One region of the Ochrobactrum sp. PL_is501 genome, then DNA from elsewhere that is predicted to be linked to it. Evidence: predicted binding sites of a transcription regulator. Region 1 holds the regulator's gene; each other region holds the start of a gene.
The links. Region 1 encodes LexA, which represses DNA repair genes until DNA is damaged. Its sites were predicted from a motif close to TGTTCNNNNTGTGTTCNG; they were not measured.

Region 1 (4,717 bases):
TGCTGCGTGTTCAGGTGTCTGAACGCATTGAGGAAGTGATAGGCGGTGAGGACGGTAGTGTCGCTGCGGCACTCGTAGCAGGCACGCGCGCGGGGATCAGCGAGCAGACGAATGAAGATCTGCGTAAAGCGGGGCTTGCGCATATTCTGTCGATCTCAGGCTTGCACATGGCGCTTGCCGCAGGGGTCGTCATGCTGACGTTGCGGTCTCTCTTCGCACTATTTCCGGCTTTCAGCGTAAGGCATCCGGTGAAGAAGTATGCGGCATTTCTCTCCTTGCTAAGCTGCACCTTCTATCTTGCCATGTCGGGTGCTGATGTCGCTGCACAACGAAGCTACGTGATGATCGCAGTCATGCTTGGCGCATTGCTGGTGGACCGTGCTGCCATCAGTATGCGTAACCTGGCGATTGCAGCGGTCGCTATGATTGCAATTTCGCCGCATGAAATATTGGGGCCGAGTTTTCAAATGTCTTTCTCGGCTACGGCTGCGTTGATTGCCGGCTATGCTTGGTGGAGCGAACGCAATGCGAGCAAGCGTTTTGGCGCGGAAGAACGCGGGAAGGCAGTTCCTGGTTTTGCCGGAAAAATCTTGAAGCTGCTCACAGCGGCGGCGGGCACGTCCCTCATTGCCGGGCTGGCGAGCGGGATTTTTGCAGCTTATCACTTCAACAACACAGCGCCGTTTGGTTTGGTAGGAAATGTCCTCGCCGAACCCGTAATAGCTCTTCTCGTAATGCCGTTTGCCGTCTTCGGTCTTGTGCTAATGCCATTGCGACTGGACTGGGTGCCTTTACAGATAATGGGCTGGGGTATTTTTGCTGTCCGTCATATAGCTGCTTTCGTGGCGACATGGTCACCCGACGGCAATCCGGGAGCCATGCCTTCTCTCACGCTTGTTGTTTGGACCATCGCGCTCGTTCTGGGTGTCGTTTTGTCGACGCGACTGAAGGCGCTGGCGCTCCCTTTCATTGTTCTTGGGTTCGTGGCTTTCGTCAGTGAGCCTTTTCCCGACATCGTGGTATCGGAAGATGCCAAACTGGTGGGGGTCCGACTGGCTGATGGGAGGCTGGCAATCAATCGAAGTCGCCCCTCGCAATTTACAGCCGACAATTGGAAAACTGCCTATCTGGTCGATGAGTTTATCGCGCCGGCGACAGGCAAGAATAACGAAGGAACCGATGGAAATCGGTTCGAGTGCGAAGATGGTTTATGCACGATCAGCTTGCGCGATGGACGCATACTTGCCTATACGGCAGACACTGCAATGCGAGAGATAGCCTGCAATATTGGCGATGTGGTTATTCTCGCTATTCCCGGTAAAGAAGCTTCGTGCCGTCGTTCAACTATCCTGATTATCAGTAAACGTGATTTGGCGTTAAAGGGAGCTGTGGAGATAAGACTCGGAAAAGCATCAGAACAAAACGGAGTTTCCCAGGCTTTACTCGTAGTTTCTCCCGAAACAACAAGAGCCGAGGTGGGGCAACCGATATCTACTCTGCAACAGGACAACCGGATAAGGTTTGCAGTCGACACGCCGAGCCGTCCTTGGCATCTACATCGCATCCATTCACGCCCGGCTCGCGGTTTGGCTGAACGCGAATACAAACCAAAATCCCAGCCTGCCAGAAATTCAAGGAGCTGTTCAGCAGACGTCGACGATGACGAAAATCGCTGCGAATGACCCTTAAGCGCTGTCAGCTAAAAACGACCGATCAATCTGCTCGAACTTTTTGCTTTATGCATTTTGCGCCAACACTTTAATAGCGGCGGATCAAGCCAACGAGCTTGCCTTGAACCCTTACACGGTCGGGGCCGAAGATTCGGGTCTCATAGGCGGGATTGGCTGCTTCCAGCGCGATGGATGCTCCTTTGCGACGAAAGCGTTTCAAAGTCGCTTCTTCGTCATCGACAAGCGCTACAACGATTTCACCGGGATTTGCGGAATCGCCACGTTTGATAATGACTGTATCTCCGTCAAAAATTCCAGCATCGATCATTGAATCCCCTTTGACCTCGAGAGCGTAATGCTCGCCTGCACCAATCATTTCCGGCGGAAGGCTGAGGGAATGGGTTTGATTCTGGATCGCGGAAATCGGTACACCGGCAGCAATTCGTCCCATGACCGGCACGGAAACTGGTGCAGATGTATCGTCATTGGTAGCCGCAGGGGCGGGGCGCGATGATGGAGGGGCTGGTGGTGCTTTGCCCAGGCTACCTTCGATAACGCTGGGAGCAAACTTCCTTTGCGCATTGAGCCCCGGAGCGATGGAATCTGGCAGACGCAAGACCTCGAGCGCACGTGCCCGGTTCGGCAGGCGGCGGATAAAACCACGCTCCTCCAAAGCGGTAATCAGACGATGGATACCCGATTTCGATGCCAGATCGAGCGCTTCCTTCATTTCATCGAAAGATGGGGGAATCCCCGTCTCTTTCAGACGTTCGTGAATGAACAGCAGAAGCTCGTGCTGTTTGCGGGTTAACATGCGCGATACCCTCCCGGCCAAGAATCGAGAAAAACAAAACCAGAACGAACACTATATGTTCCAGTCTTGTTCTGCAATGGTTTTAAAATCCTTAACATTTGCGTCGAGAATGGATGGAAGGCCGGTATCCGATCCGGTCGCGGCGTTCCTTAAGTGGCGTCCAAAAAATAATGTATATTTTATAATTAGTTATATGTTTTTTCTCGTGTAATTTGAAAATGGGAGCGCACGACCGCTCTATAACATAAGAACACGACAATCATCACCGATCGCGGCGGTAGGTGCGTTCTCGTCCCTGATGATTAGGGCATCCGAGCCGACGAGGGCCGAAAGCATGGACGAATCCTGAACTGGAAACGGCTTTGCGATCAGCGTTCCATTCGGAGATGATTCGATTATTGCCCGAATATAATCGCGGCGATGATCGTTAGCGGGCAGGGTAACGCCCAGCTTGGCCGGACGGATGTCGGCGTCAAGACTGGTTCCAGCGAGTTTGGCAACAAGGGGACGAAGAAATACGAGGCCACAGACCAGGCTTGAGACGGGATTACCCGGCAACCCTATGACGTGCACAATTTTATCTTTCACACTGATGCGGCCATACATCAGGGGTTTGCCCGGCCTCATGGCTATTTTCCAGAAGTCGAGACCGACTCCCAGTTTTTGAAGCGCGCCGTGCACAAAATCCCGGTCACCGACGGACGCACCGCCAATCGTAACCAGAACGTCGATGCCACTTTGCAGGCTGTCTGCTATCGCCTGTTCAATCTTGGCTGGATCGTCTGGAATAATCCCCTTATCCTCAGGGCTGCCGCCCGCCCGCCTTATGATTTCGGCGATTCCAATGCTGTTCGATGCAACAATTTGATCCTTCCCGGGAATATCACCGGGAGGCACGAGTTCATCACCAGTCGCAACGATCGCCACCTTGGGTTTCTTGAATACGTCAACCTTTGCATTGCCGCTTGCGGCTGCCAGCGATAGTGCCGCGGCGTCCAGCTCGCGTCCTGTTGAAATGACGATGTTGACGGGCGAAAAATCGAGGCCCGCACGGCGGATATGCCGTCCTGACTCTATGCCTTCATGGACGATCAGCTGGTTGCCTGAACGCTCGGTGTGTTCTTGAATGACAATGGTATCAGCTCCTTTGGGGATTGGCGCGCCGGTGAAAATGCGAACCGCCTGTCCGATTCCCAATTCGCCCTCGAAGCGATTGCCGGCCGCCGATTCGCCGATGATGTCGAACTTTACAGGATAAGAGATGTTGTCGGGCGCAATCAGGGCATAACCGTCCATTGCCGACCCGTCGAAAGGCGGTTGGAGAAAATGTGCCAGCACAGGTGTTGCAACCACGCGCCCTCCCGCGTCGGACAAAGCGACTTGCTCCTTGCCGTGTGGTTCTGCGGATTTCAGAATGCGGGCCAGTGCTTCATCGACCGGGAGAAGGGACATTGCGTTTCCTCTCGAACTGAATTGTTGACCCTTTAGAACAGAAAGCCTGTCTGGATGAATTGATCCAGAGCAAAGTTCAGCGCTTTATGCTTTCCAGTCACCGGATTTGCCGCCGCTTTTTTCTGTCACGCGGATACCGCCGATCTCCATATGTTTGTCGACGGCTTTGGCCATGTCGTAGATGGTAAGGCACGTGACGGAAACGGCGGTGAGGGCCTCCATTTCCACGCCGGTGCGTCCTTTGAGCTTGGCGAGAGCACGAACGCGTAAACCAGGCAACGCCTGATCCGGCTCGATCTCGACAGCAACTTTGGTCAGCATCAACGGATGGCAGAGAGGAATCAGATCGGCGGTCTTTTTTGCCGCCATAATACCCGCCAGACGCGCTGCGCCTATAACGTCACCTTTCGCGGCATTCCCTTCAAGAATGAGCGACAGCGTTTCCGGCTTCATTCTGACCGATCCTTCGGCCGTGGCTTGACGTTCGGTTTCATCCTTTGCCCCAACATCCACCATATTGGCAGCACCGCTCTGGTCGATATGCGTGAGCTTGGACATCATTGGTCAAGCCTTGCCGGTCAGGAGTTCGCGGGTAGCTGCCGCCACATCTGCCTGGCGCATCAGGCTCTCCCCGATGAGGAAGGTCCCAATCCCAGATTCTTCCAGACGCAGGCAATCGTCGTGTGTGAATATGCCGCTTTCACCCACCAGAACGCGATCAGAGGGCGACATTTTCGACAGGCGTTCCGACACAGCGAGATCGACCTCGAATGTACGTAGG
Region 2 (4,717 bases), on a different contig from region 1:
TAATCGCTGCGAAAAGGAAGTGCCGCTCGCGATTCATTGATCGGAGAGGCATTTTGACATCTGGCGGTTAAGCTACAAAACCGCCATATGCTGCCATCATGATGAACAGTTCCGCATCTCCTGTTTCCGAAAACACCCCACAAAAGCCGCGCGAACGCGACGCGCTGGAAACGCATTTCCTGCCGCAACAGGCAGATGCTCCGCCTGTAGACTGGGTCATCGCAGACGGGCTGACGGACTATGAGGAAGCCCTGGCTTTTATGGAAGCGCGTGTGCAGGCCATTCGGGAAGGCACTGCAAACGAACTCGTATGGCTGGTCGAACATCCCTCGCTTTACACGGCAGGAACAAGCGCCAATGCAAGCGATCTGTTGACACCAGACAGCCTGCCCGTCTTCAACACGGGGCGCGGCGGTGAGTATACCTATCACGGGCCGGGCCAGCGCGTGGCTTATGTGATGCTCGACCTGAAACGCCGCCGCGAGGATGTGCGTGCCTTCGTGACGGCGCTCGAACAATGGATCATCGAGAGCCTTGCCGAGTTCAACATCAAAGGCGAACGGCGTGAGGATCGCGTTGGCGTATGGGTAACGCGGCCTGAAAAGCCTCGACTCGCCAGTGGCGGCATGTGCGAAGACAAGATCGCGGCTATCGGCATCCGCCTCAGGCGCTGGGTAAGCTTTCATGGCATTGCCATCAATGTCGAGCCCGATCTCGGCCATTATTCTGGCATCGTACCATGCGGAATCTCGGAACATGGCGTCACCAGCCTGGTCGATCTCGGCTTGCCAGTGACGATGGGCGACATGGATGTCGCGCTTGGAAAGGCATTTGAGACGGTCTTCGGCCCGCGTCAGCCCAAATAACTCTGCCTCAAGCCACCGGCTGGGCTTTCACGCGACGCTCGCGCATGAAAACATAGAAACCTGATCCGACGATGATTACGATACCGAGCCATTTCGATGGCGTCGGAAAATCGCCGAATACGATCAGGCCAACCAGAACCGCATTGACGATTTCAAGATACTGGAACGGCGCCAGCATGGATGCCGGTGCCAGTTTGAACGCTTGCACGACCATCAAGTGGCTAACGGTTCCGATCGTCCCAAGAAGGAAGAGAAGCAGCCAGGGTTGAATACCGTTCGGCAAGCCAAAACTGAGGTCACCAAGCCCCGCTGCGCTTCCATAAATCATGGCGAGACCTGCAAACATCCAGCCGCCCACACCTGCATAAAACTGCATAACAAGCGGGCTTTCCTTCGCACCATATTTGCGGTTCAAAATCAGATAGATAGCAAATGTTACGGCGGTTGCCAGCGGCAGAAGCGAGACGGCGCCGAAAATCTCGAAACTCGGCTGGATCACGATCATCGTGCCGATGAGACCGATGCCAACGGCACTGAATCTTCTCCAGCCTACTTTTTCCTTCAGGAAAATTGCCGAGAACAGCGTCAGAATAAGCGGTTCGGCAAAGAAGACGGCCATCGCATCCGCCAGAGGCATATACTTGACTGCTGTAAAAAAGCAGAGCCCGCCAAACCCCATCAATGCGCCGCGAATGAGATTGCCTGCCAGATGCTGTGTTCGCAACGCAGCAACACCGCCGACGATCAGCAGGATGAAGAACATCAGCCAGCATTGAACGAAAAAGCGCATGAAGGTGACGGCGGCCGGAGGCATGTGGTCTGCCATGGCGAGCCACTTGCCGATGGCATCCATCAAAGGCAGCAGAAGCACCGAAAGCACCATGATCGCCATGCCTTTTACGTGCGCTTCCATGCCGCCTGTTGCGCTGCTCTGCATTTCAATCTCTCGGTATGTGGATGTTCCCCGCTATGCCTCTATGCGAACTGCCGCGGCGTTTCCATCCAATTTGCTTGGAAATGTCCTCCTCGTTTGACTTTCGACCGCTTTCTGGTGCAAATCAGCTTCGTTCTGAACAAAACCCTTTGAAAAAGCCGTGTGCAAATGGAACGTAAGGCGAACTTTAGTCGCCTTTCGCGAGCGCGCGTGGCATCATTCAAGTGATTCGCGAACAGTATTTTCCGGTCTTTGGCGAGCAGGCTCGACAGCGGCCTCCTGAAATTCAGATAGAGAGCTTTTCGGAACAGATGGACGATAGCAACGATCTCTTCTCGAGAGTAGTTAACAATGCCCGAGAACGGGAACAGGGACGGCAAGGTGAAAAACCTGCGTCGCCGCAACCTGTTGCGCAGCCGGTGGCAGCGTCGTCGCTTTCTGTTCCAAAGCCGGTAACGGCCAAGGCGCCGCCTGCTTCATCGGCAGGCGACGACTATAACGCATCGTCCATCCGCGTCCTGGAGGGGCTTGAACCAGTGCGCCTGCGTCCTGGCATGTATATTGGCGGCACGGACGAAAAGGCTCTGCATCACCTCTTTGCGGAAGTCATCGACAACTCGATGGACGAAGCAGTGGCGGGACATGCCAATTTCATCGAAGTCAGTTTCGATGCCGACGGTTTTGTCACGGTTTCGGACAATGGGCGCGGCATTCCAGTGGATGAACATCCGCAGGTACCTGGAAAATCTACGCTCGAAGTCATCATGACCAAGCTCCATGCCGGCGGCAAATTCGATGGCAAGGCCTATGAAACGTCAGGCGGTCTCCATGGCGTCGGCGTTTCGGTGGTAAACGCCCTTTCTGACGTGCTGGAAGTTGAAGTCGCTCGCAATCGCCGTCTTTACCGCCAGCGTTTCTCGCGCGGCATTCCGCAGGGCGGGCTGGAAGATGTCGGCGAAGTACATAACCGTCGCGGCACCCGGGTCCGTTTTCACCCGGACCCTGATATTTTTGGCAAGACGGCACAATTTGATCCCCACCGTCTTTATCGCATGGCGCGGTCGAAAGCCTATCTTTTCGGCGGGGTTGAAATCCGCTGGAACTGCGATCCTTCCCTGCTAGACCCGAAGAAGGAAACGCCTGAAAAGGCCGTTTTCCACTTCCCCGGCGGCCTGAAAGACTATCTCGAAGCATCGCTCGGCAAGGAGCATCAGGTTACACGCGAGGTTTTCGCAGGCAAGACCGAGAAGCAGGGCGGTCATGGTGCTGTCGAGTGGGCAGTTTCGTGGTTTGGCGGCGACGGCTTCGTTCACTCCTATTGCAACACCATCCCGACCGGCGATGGCGGCACCCATGAGGCGGGCCTGCGCATTGCCCTGACGCGCGGCCTGAAAGCCTATGCGGAACTGACCAACAATAAACGCGCCTCGATCATCACCACTGACGACGTGATGGTGTCGGCAGCGGGCATGCTGTCGGTCTTCATCCGCGAGCCGGAATTCGTCGGCCAGACCAAGGACAAGCTGGCGACTGTCGAAGCTCAGCGCATCGTGGAAAATGCGATCCGCGATCCGTTCGATCACTGGCTGACGGCTTCGCCGCAAGAAGCGTCCCGCCTGCTGGAATGGGTGATCGACCGCGCAGACGAGCGTTTGCGCCGCCGCCAGGAAAAAGAGACAGTCCGCAAGAGCGCAACGCGCAAGCTGCGCCTGCCGGGAAAGCTTGCCGATTGCACGCAAAACGCAGCCGCCGGTGCAGAACTGTTTATTGTCGAAGGTGACTCGGCAGGTGGTTCGGCCAAGCAAGCACGCAATCGCGCTAATCAAGCCATTTTGCCGTTGCGCGGCAAGATTCTGAACGTTGCCAGCGCGGGACGCGAGAAGCTGACGGCGAACCAGCAGATCGCCGATCTCATTCAGGCTCTCGGCTGCGGCACCCGCAAGAACTATCGGGAAGACGATCTGCGCTATGATCGCGTCATCGTCATGACCGATGCTGACGTCGACGGTGCGCATATTGCGTCTCTGCTCATCACATTCTTCTATCAGGAGATGCCGGACCTGATCCGCAACGGCCATCTCTATCTGGCAGTGCCTCCGCTTTTCCGACTGAGCCAAGGCGGCAAGGTCGCCTATGCGCGCGATGAAGCCCATAAGGATGAGCTTTTGCGCACCATGTTCACCGGGCGTGGCAAGGTGGAAATAGGCCGTTTCAAAGGCCTTGGCGAAATGCGCGCCGAACAACTCAAGGAAACGACCATGGACCCGAAGAAGCGAACGCTTCTGCGTGTTCAAGTAGACGAAGAATATGTCGATGAAACCCGCAACACGGTCGATGAACTGATGGGCACCAAGCCGGAAGCGCGTTTCCGCTTCATTCAGGACCGTGCGGCTTTTGTCGAAGAACTGGATATTTAGCGCACGTTTCCAATCACACTAAAACCTGAACCACTTGTTCCTATGAACGGCAATTCGCAAGCGCGATGCCGTTCATTTTCTTTTTTTAATAAGCCTTATTAAGTCATTGTTAAAATAAAGCTTTAAGCTTTCACATCAATACCAAGCTTGGCTTGAATTTCCTCAATCGATTCCTTGACGAAAAATGTTTGTTCCGTGCTCAGCGTCACAATGCGCGTGCCCGTTCCATAAGTATTGTAGCAGAGAACATGATTGAAATTCACGGCGAGCTTCTCGCCGTTCACTTCCGTCAGCATCATCCACATCGCTTGCCCTCCTCCTGATGTATCCGCTCTCAAGAAGGATAGGCGCGACAGAACGTTCGGCAATGGTCGCGCAAGCTGGCTTCAGAGCTTTGTGCGCATTCTCACCTTCCCGACCGTTTTGCTGAAACTTTCGGACCACTCCTCTCCCTGCCATTCGATCTGGAAACCAGATTTTTTATAAAGATTGATCGCAGG
Region 3 (4,717 bases), 160 kb from region 1:
GCTGCGCGAGAAAGGTACACCCTATGGCGAACTCGGCCTGTCAGATCCGAAATGGACCGATGACGAGTTGATCGACTTCATGATGGCCCATCCGATTCTGATCAACCGGCCGATTGTAGAAACACCGCGCGGCACCAGGCTATGCCGTCCCTCCGAACTGGTTCTGCCGCTCTTGGAAAACCCGGTTGCTTCCTTCACCAAGGAAGACGGTGAGCAGGTCACCTATGGAGAACGGAAATGACAGACGCGGACTTGCCCAACCTCGACCGGAAATCCTTTCTTCTGCCGGATGAGAATGCTCTTCGCGCGCCTTTTCCGGAACATAGGCCTCGTATCCTGCTGCTCTACGGGTCGTTGCGCGAACGCTCCTATAGCCGTTTCCTGATGCTGGAAGCGCAGCGACTGCTTGATGCAATGGGCGCGGAAACCCGCGTTTTCCATGCCGATGGCTTGCCTTTGCCGGACGATGGGGCGCCGGACCACCCGAAGGTTCAAGAACTGCGCGAGGCGATGCTTTGGTCGGAAGGCCAGGTCTGGACAAGCCCTGAACGCCATGGCGCGATGAGTGCCGTCATGAAATCGCAGATCGACTGGATTCCGTTACCCGGCGGCGCTGTCAGACCCACGCAAGGGCGAACACTGGCCCTGATGCAAGTTTCCGGCGGTTCGCAGAGCTTCAATGCTGTCAATCAGATGCGCATTCTGGGCCGGTGGATGCGGATGATTACCATTCCCAATCAGTCATCGGTTGCCAAGGCTTGGCAGGAATTCGATGATGCTGGCCGTATGAAGCCCTCATCTTTCTACGATCGCGTGGTCGATGTCATGGAAGAACTGATGAAATTTACCCTGCTGACACGTAGGATTTCAGAGCATCTGACAAATCGCTACAGCGAACGGAAAGAAGCCGCTGCCCAGCTTGAAAAGCGTGTTTCTCTGCAATCGATCTGACATTCCGGCAGTCTGGCGCTCAGGCAGCGGGATGCATTCAAGTTGAATCGCCATCCCGCCGCAAGCTATTGTTTGGGCGTGATTTCATCCGATCCGGGCAGGATCAGAATTCAGTCCGATAGACTGATTTCCCTGCGTAGGTGGTTCCCCTTTTCGGAATCATGCTCCGGTTTCAGGCGGGGTATTTCTGCCGATGTGAATGCAAGAACATCAATTCAACAAACAGAAAAGGCGCCGTAAAACAGCGCCTTATCGAATTTCACTAATAAATTGGATTATACTCGTTCTCAGAACGGAATTTCGTCGTCCAGATCGCGGGAGAAGCCACCGCCGCTGCCGCCGCCCGAAGATGGACCGGACGAACCGAAGTCGCCGCCGCCACCGGAGTAATCCGACATCTGGTTGCGGTTGCCGCCGCCGCCAAACGAACGGCCCTCACCGCCGCCTTCGCCACGGCTGTCGAGCATCTGCAGTTCACCACGGAACTTCTGCAGCACGACTTCCGTCGAGTAACGGTCATTGCCGTTCTGGTCCTGCCATTTGCGGGTCTGGAGCGCGCCTTCGATATAAACCTTGGCGCCCTTCTTCAGATACTGTTCCGCGACCTTGGCAAGGTTCTCGTTGAAAATGACGACGCTGTGCCATTCGGTGCGGTCCTTGCGTTCGCCGGTCTGACGGTCGCGCCAGCTTTCCGACGTTGCAATGCGCAGATTGGCAACCACATCGCCCGAGTTCAGGCGACGAATTTCCGGATCGGCACCAAGATTGCCGACCAGAATGACTTTGTTGACGCTACCAGCCATCGAAAAATTACTCCGGGTCTCGCACGCGCACCCTTTCCGCATGTCTTCGCACGGACAAGAGGCGCTTTCCAAATGAAGGCTCAGGCGCAATGATGCGCCATCACCAGAAACTCATATGTTCACCTTACAGGACTGGCTCAATGAGCGCTCAATCCGGCGCGGTGAATTTGTCAATGTCCACAGAGTTTATGTTCTTGTTTTGTTCAAATTGCAACCTTCAACACTAAAAAGACATGCCTTCGCCACAAATTTTCATGGGTTTTTGCACCGTTTCCTGTACGGAAAATGCAGTTTTCCTTATTTCAGCGTGAAAAACCGCATCTGCCTTAATTTCAAAACAGCCTTCGCGTGCCTCATGAATCGACAACCGCAGGTGCTCCGCGAGGCCGTTCAGATTTCCAAGGAAAAGCCCTGCCGCTCACTGTATCTTTGGCGCGCAGGGCTTGGGTTGGAGCGATGCTCATGTGTCGGCAATAATTCGCCAACAGGTGGTTTCGGATCACAAAGGCGCACGGCCATTTGCATTCCGCGCAAATTCAAATTGTCGGCAATCGCACTTTCGATCAACGAGGCATCATTCCTTGCGAAATGATGCTGCCGCAACCGAAACGGATCGTGCTTTCATCCTTGTGAAAGCTAGGCAACGTAGTCAGGTGGACTCATGCTCCTTTACCTCCCTACTGGATCTCCCGCCTCCTGCGGACCTCTTGCCGATGCCGTGTCATCCCACCGCGGCACCTCTCCGCTATCAGCGAGTAAGGGTAGTCTGCTCCTGTCAGGAGTGACAGTCAACGCTCTTGCGTTCACATTTCGTATCGCCTATCAGAAGGCTGGTTGTTCGATATTTGTTCTAATGATAAGAGTGCATCGATGAATGACCCGAGACCCCTTCTTATTGGAGGGTTCCACCCCATATTAGGTACCGGCGCGACGTGTTTCACCATTCGGCGCCCGTTTATCCATGGCATAATGAGCAGGCAGGACGCGGAATGAGCGATCAGAAATTCATTTCCATACGTGGCGCGCGCGAACACAACTTGAAAAATGTCGATCTCGATCTGCCTCGCGACAAGCTGATCGTGATGACGGGTCTTTCCGGCTCGGGCAAATCCTCGCTTGCCTTCGATACGATCTATGCGGAAGGCCAGCGCCGCTATGTCGAAAGCCTTTCGGCCTATGCGCGCCAGTTCCTGGAAATGATGCAGAAGCCGGATGTCGACCAGATCGACGGCCTGTCTCCCGCCATTTCCATCGAGCAGAAGACGACGAGCCGCAATCCGCGCTCGACGGTCGGCACCGTCACCGAAATCTACGACTATATGCGCCTGCTCTTCGCGCGTGTCGGCGTGCCCTATTCGCCCGCGACCGGCCTGCCCATCGAAAGCCAGACCGTCAGCCAGATGGTTGATCGCGTCATGGCGCTTGAGGAAGGCACCCGCCTCTATATCCTCGCGCCCATCGTGCGCGGGCGCAAGGGCGAGTACAAGAAGGAATTGGCCGAGCTCCAGAAGAAGGGCTTTCAGCGCGTCAAGGTAGACGGCACCTTCTATGAAATCGCCGACGTTCCGGCACTGGACAAGAAGTACAAGCACGATATCGACGTGGTGGTTGACCGTGTCGTGGTGCGCGCGGACCTTTCAACCCGCCTCGCCGACAGCCTGGAAACCTGCCTCAAGCTTGCCGAAGGTCTGGCCGTTGCCGAATTCGCCGACAAGCCGCTGCCGCCCGAAGAAACGGCGGAAGGCGGCGCTGCCAACAAGTCGGCCAACGAAACCCATGAGCGGATTCTTTTCTCGGAAAAGTTCGCCTGCCCGGTGTCCGGCTTCACCATTCCCGAAATCGAGCCGCGCCTGTTCTCGTTCAACAATCCGTTCGGCGCCTGCCCGACCTGTGACGGTCTCGGCACGCAGCAGGCCATCGATCCGAATCTGATCGTTCCCGACGAAACGGCAGTGTTGAAGGACGGCGCGATTGCCCCGTGGGCGCGATCCTCCTCGCCTTACTACAATCAAACGCTGGAAGCGCTCGGCAAAACCTATGGCTTCAAGATCGGCGCAAAATGGGCTGATCTCTCGGAAGAAGCGCAGCAGGCCATTCTTTATGGCACCAAGGGCAAGGAAATCACCTTCCAGTATGATGACGGCTTGCGCTCTTACCAGACGACAAAGCCGTTCGAGGGTGTCATCCCCAATCTGGAACGCCGCTGGAAGGAGACCGATTCCGCCTGGTCGCGTGAAGATATCGAGCGCTTCATGGCCTCGACGCCCTGCCCTGCCTGTAACGGTTTCCGCCTGAAGCCGGAAGCGCTGGCGGTCAAGCTTGGCATGAAGCATATCGGTGAAATCACCGAAATGTCTATCCGCAAGGCCGATGCCTGGTTCCATGACATTGATAGCAGCTTCAACGACAAGCAGCGCGAAATTGCCGCCCGCATTCTCAAGGAAATCCGCGAGCGCCTGCAATTCCTCAACGACGTCGGTCTCGATTACCTGACGCTGGCGCGCAATTCCGGCACATTGTCGGGCGGAGAAAGCCAGCGCATCCGTCTTGCCTCGCAGATCGGCTCGGGTCTGACGGGCGTGCTTTACGTGCTGGATGAGCCGTCCATCGGCCTGCATCAGCGCGACAATGCCCGCCTTCTCGACACGCTGCGCCACTTGCGCGATCTCGGCAATACGGTCATCGTGGTCGAACATGATGAAGATGCGATCCTGACCGCCGATTATGTGGTCGATATCGGCCCGGCGGCTGGTGTCCACGGCGGCAAGATCATCGCTCAGGGGTCGCCGCAGGATGTGATGTCCAACGCAAACTCGCTGACCGGCAAATATCTGTCGGGCGCGATGGAGGTTGCGGTTCCGGCGGAACGGCGCAAGATTGAGAAATCCAAGCGCATCCGGGTGGTGGGCGCGCGCGGCAACAACCTCAAAAATGTCTCGGCGGATATTCCGCTCGGCACCTTC

Region 2: the regulator LexA is predicted to act here: its motif matches at 1,970-1,987, upstream of parE (DNA topoisomerase IV subunit B).
Region 3: the regulator LexA is predicted to act here: its motif matches at 2,590-2,607, upstream of uvrA (excinuclease ABC subunit UvrA).

Annotation. Positions count from the first base shown of each region.
Region 1 is NZ_JBVPGR010000037.1:77,131-81,847, forward strand. Features, by position in the region: gene AC0TOF_RS16315 (ComEC/Rec2 family competence protein) at 1-1,682, shown strand, start outside; gene lexA (transcriptional repressor LexA) at 1,759-2,484, opposite strand; gene AC0TOF_RS16325 (molybdopterin molybdotransferase MoeA) at 2,722-3,936, opposite strand; gene moaC (cyclic pyranopterin monophosphate synthase MoaC) at 4,021-4,497, opposite strand; gene trpC (indole-3-glycerol phosphate synthase TrpC) at 4,501-4,717, opposite strand, start outside.
Region 2 is NZ_JBVPGR010000035.1:379,106-383,822, reverse strand. Features, by position in the region: gene AC0TOF_RS13140 (GGDEF domain-containing protein) at 1-40, shown strand, start outside; gene lipB (lipoyl(octanoyl) transferase LipB) at 99-866, shown strand; gene AC0TOF_RS13130 (DMT family transporter) at 874-1,803, opposite strand; gene parE (DNA topoisomerase IV subunit B) at 2,112-4,217, shown strand; gene AC0TOF_RS13120 (hypothetical protein) at 4,340-4,522, opposite strand; gene AC0TOF_RS13115 (GNAT family N-acetyltransferase) at 4,604-4,717, opposite strand, start outside.
Region 3 is NZ_JBVPGR010000037.1:239,938-244,654, forward strand. Features, by position in the region: gene arsC (arsenate reductase (glutaredoxin)) at 1-241, shown strand, start outside; gene arsH (arsenical resistance protein ArsH) at 238-951, shown strand; gene ssb (single-stranded DNA-binding protein) at 1,239-1,754, opposite strand; gene AC0TOF_RS17080 (hypothetical protein) at 1,870-2,346, shown strand; gene uvrA (excinuclease ABC subunit UvrA) at 2,744-4,717, shown strand, end outside.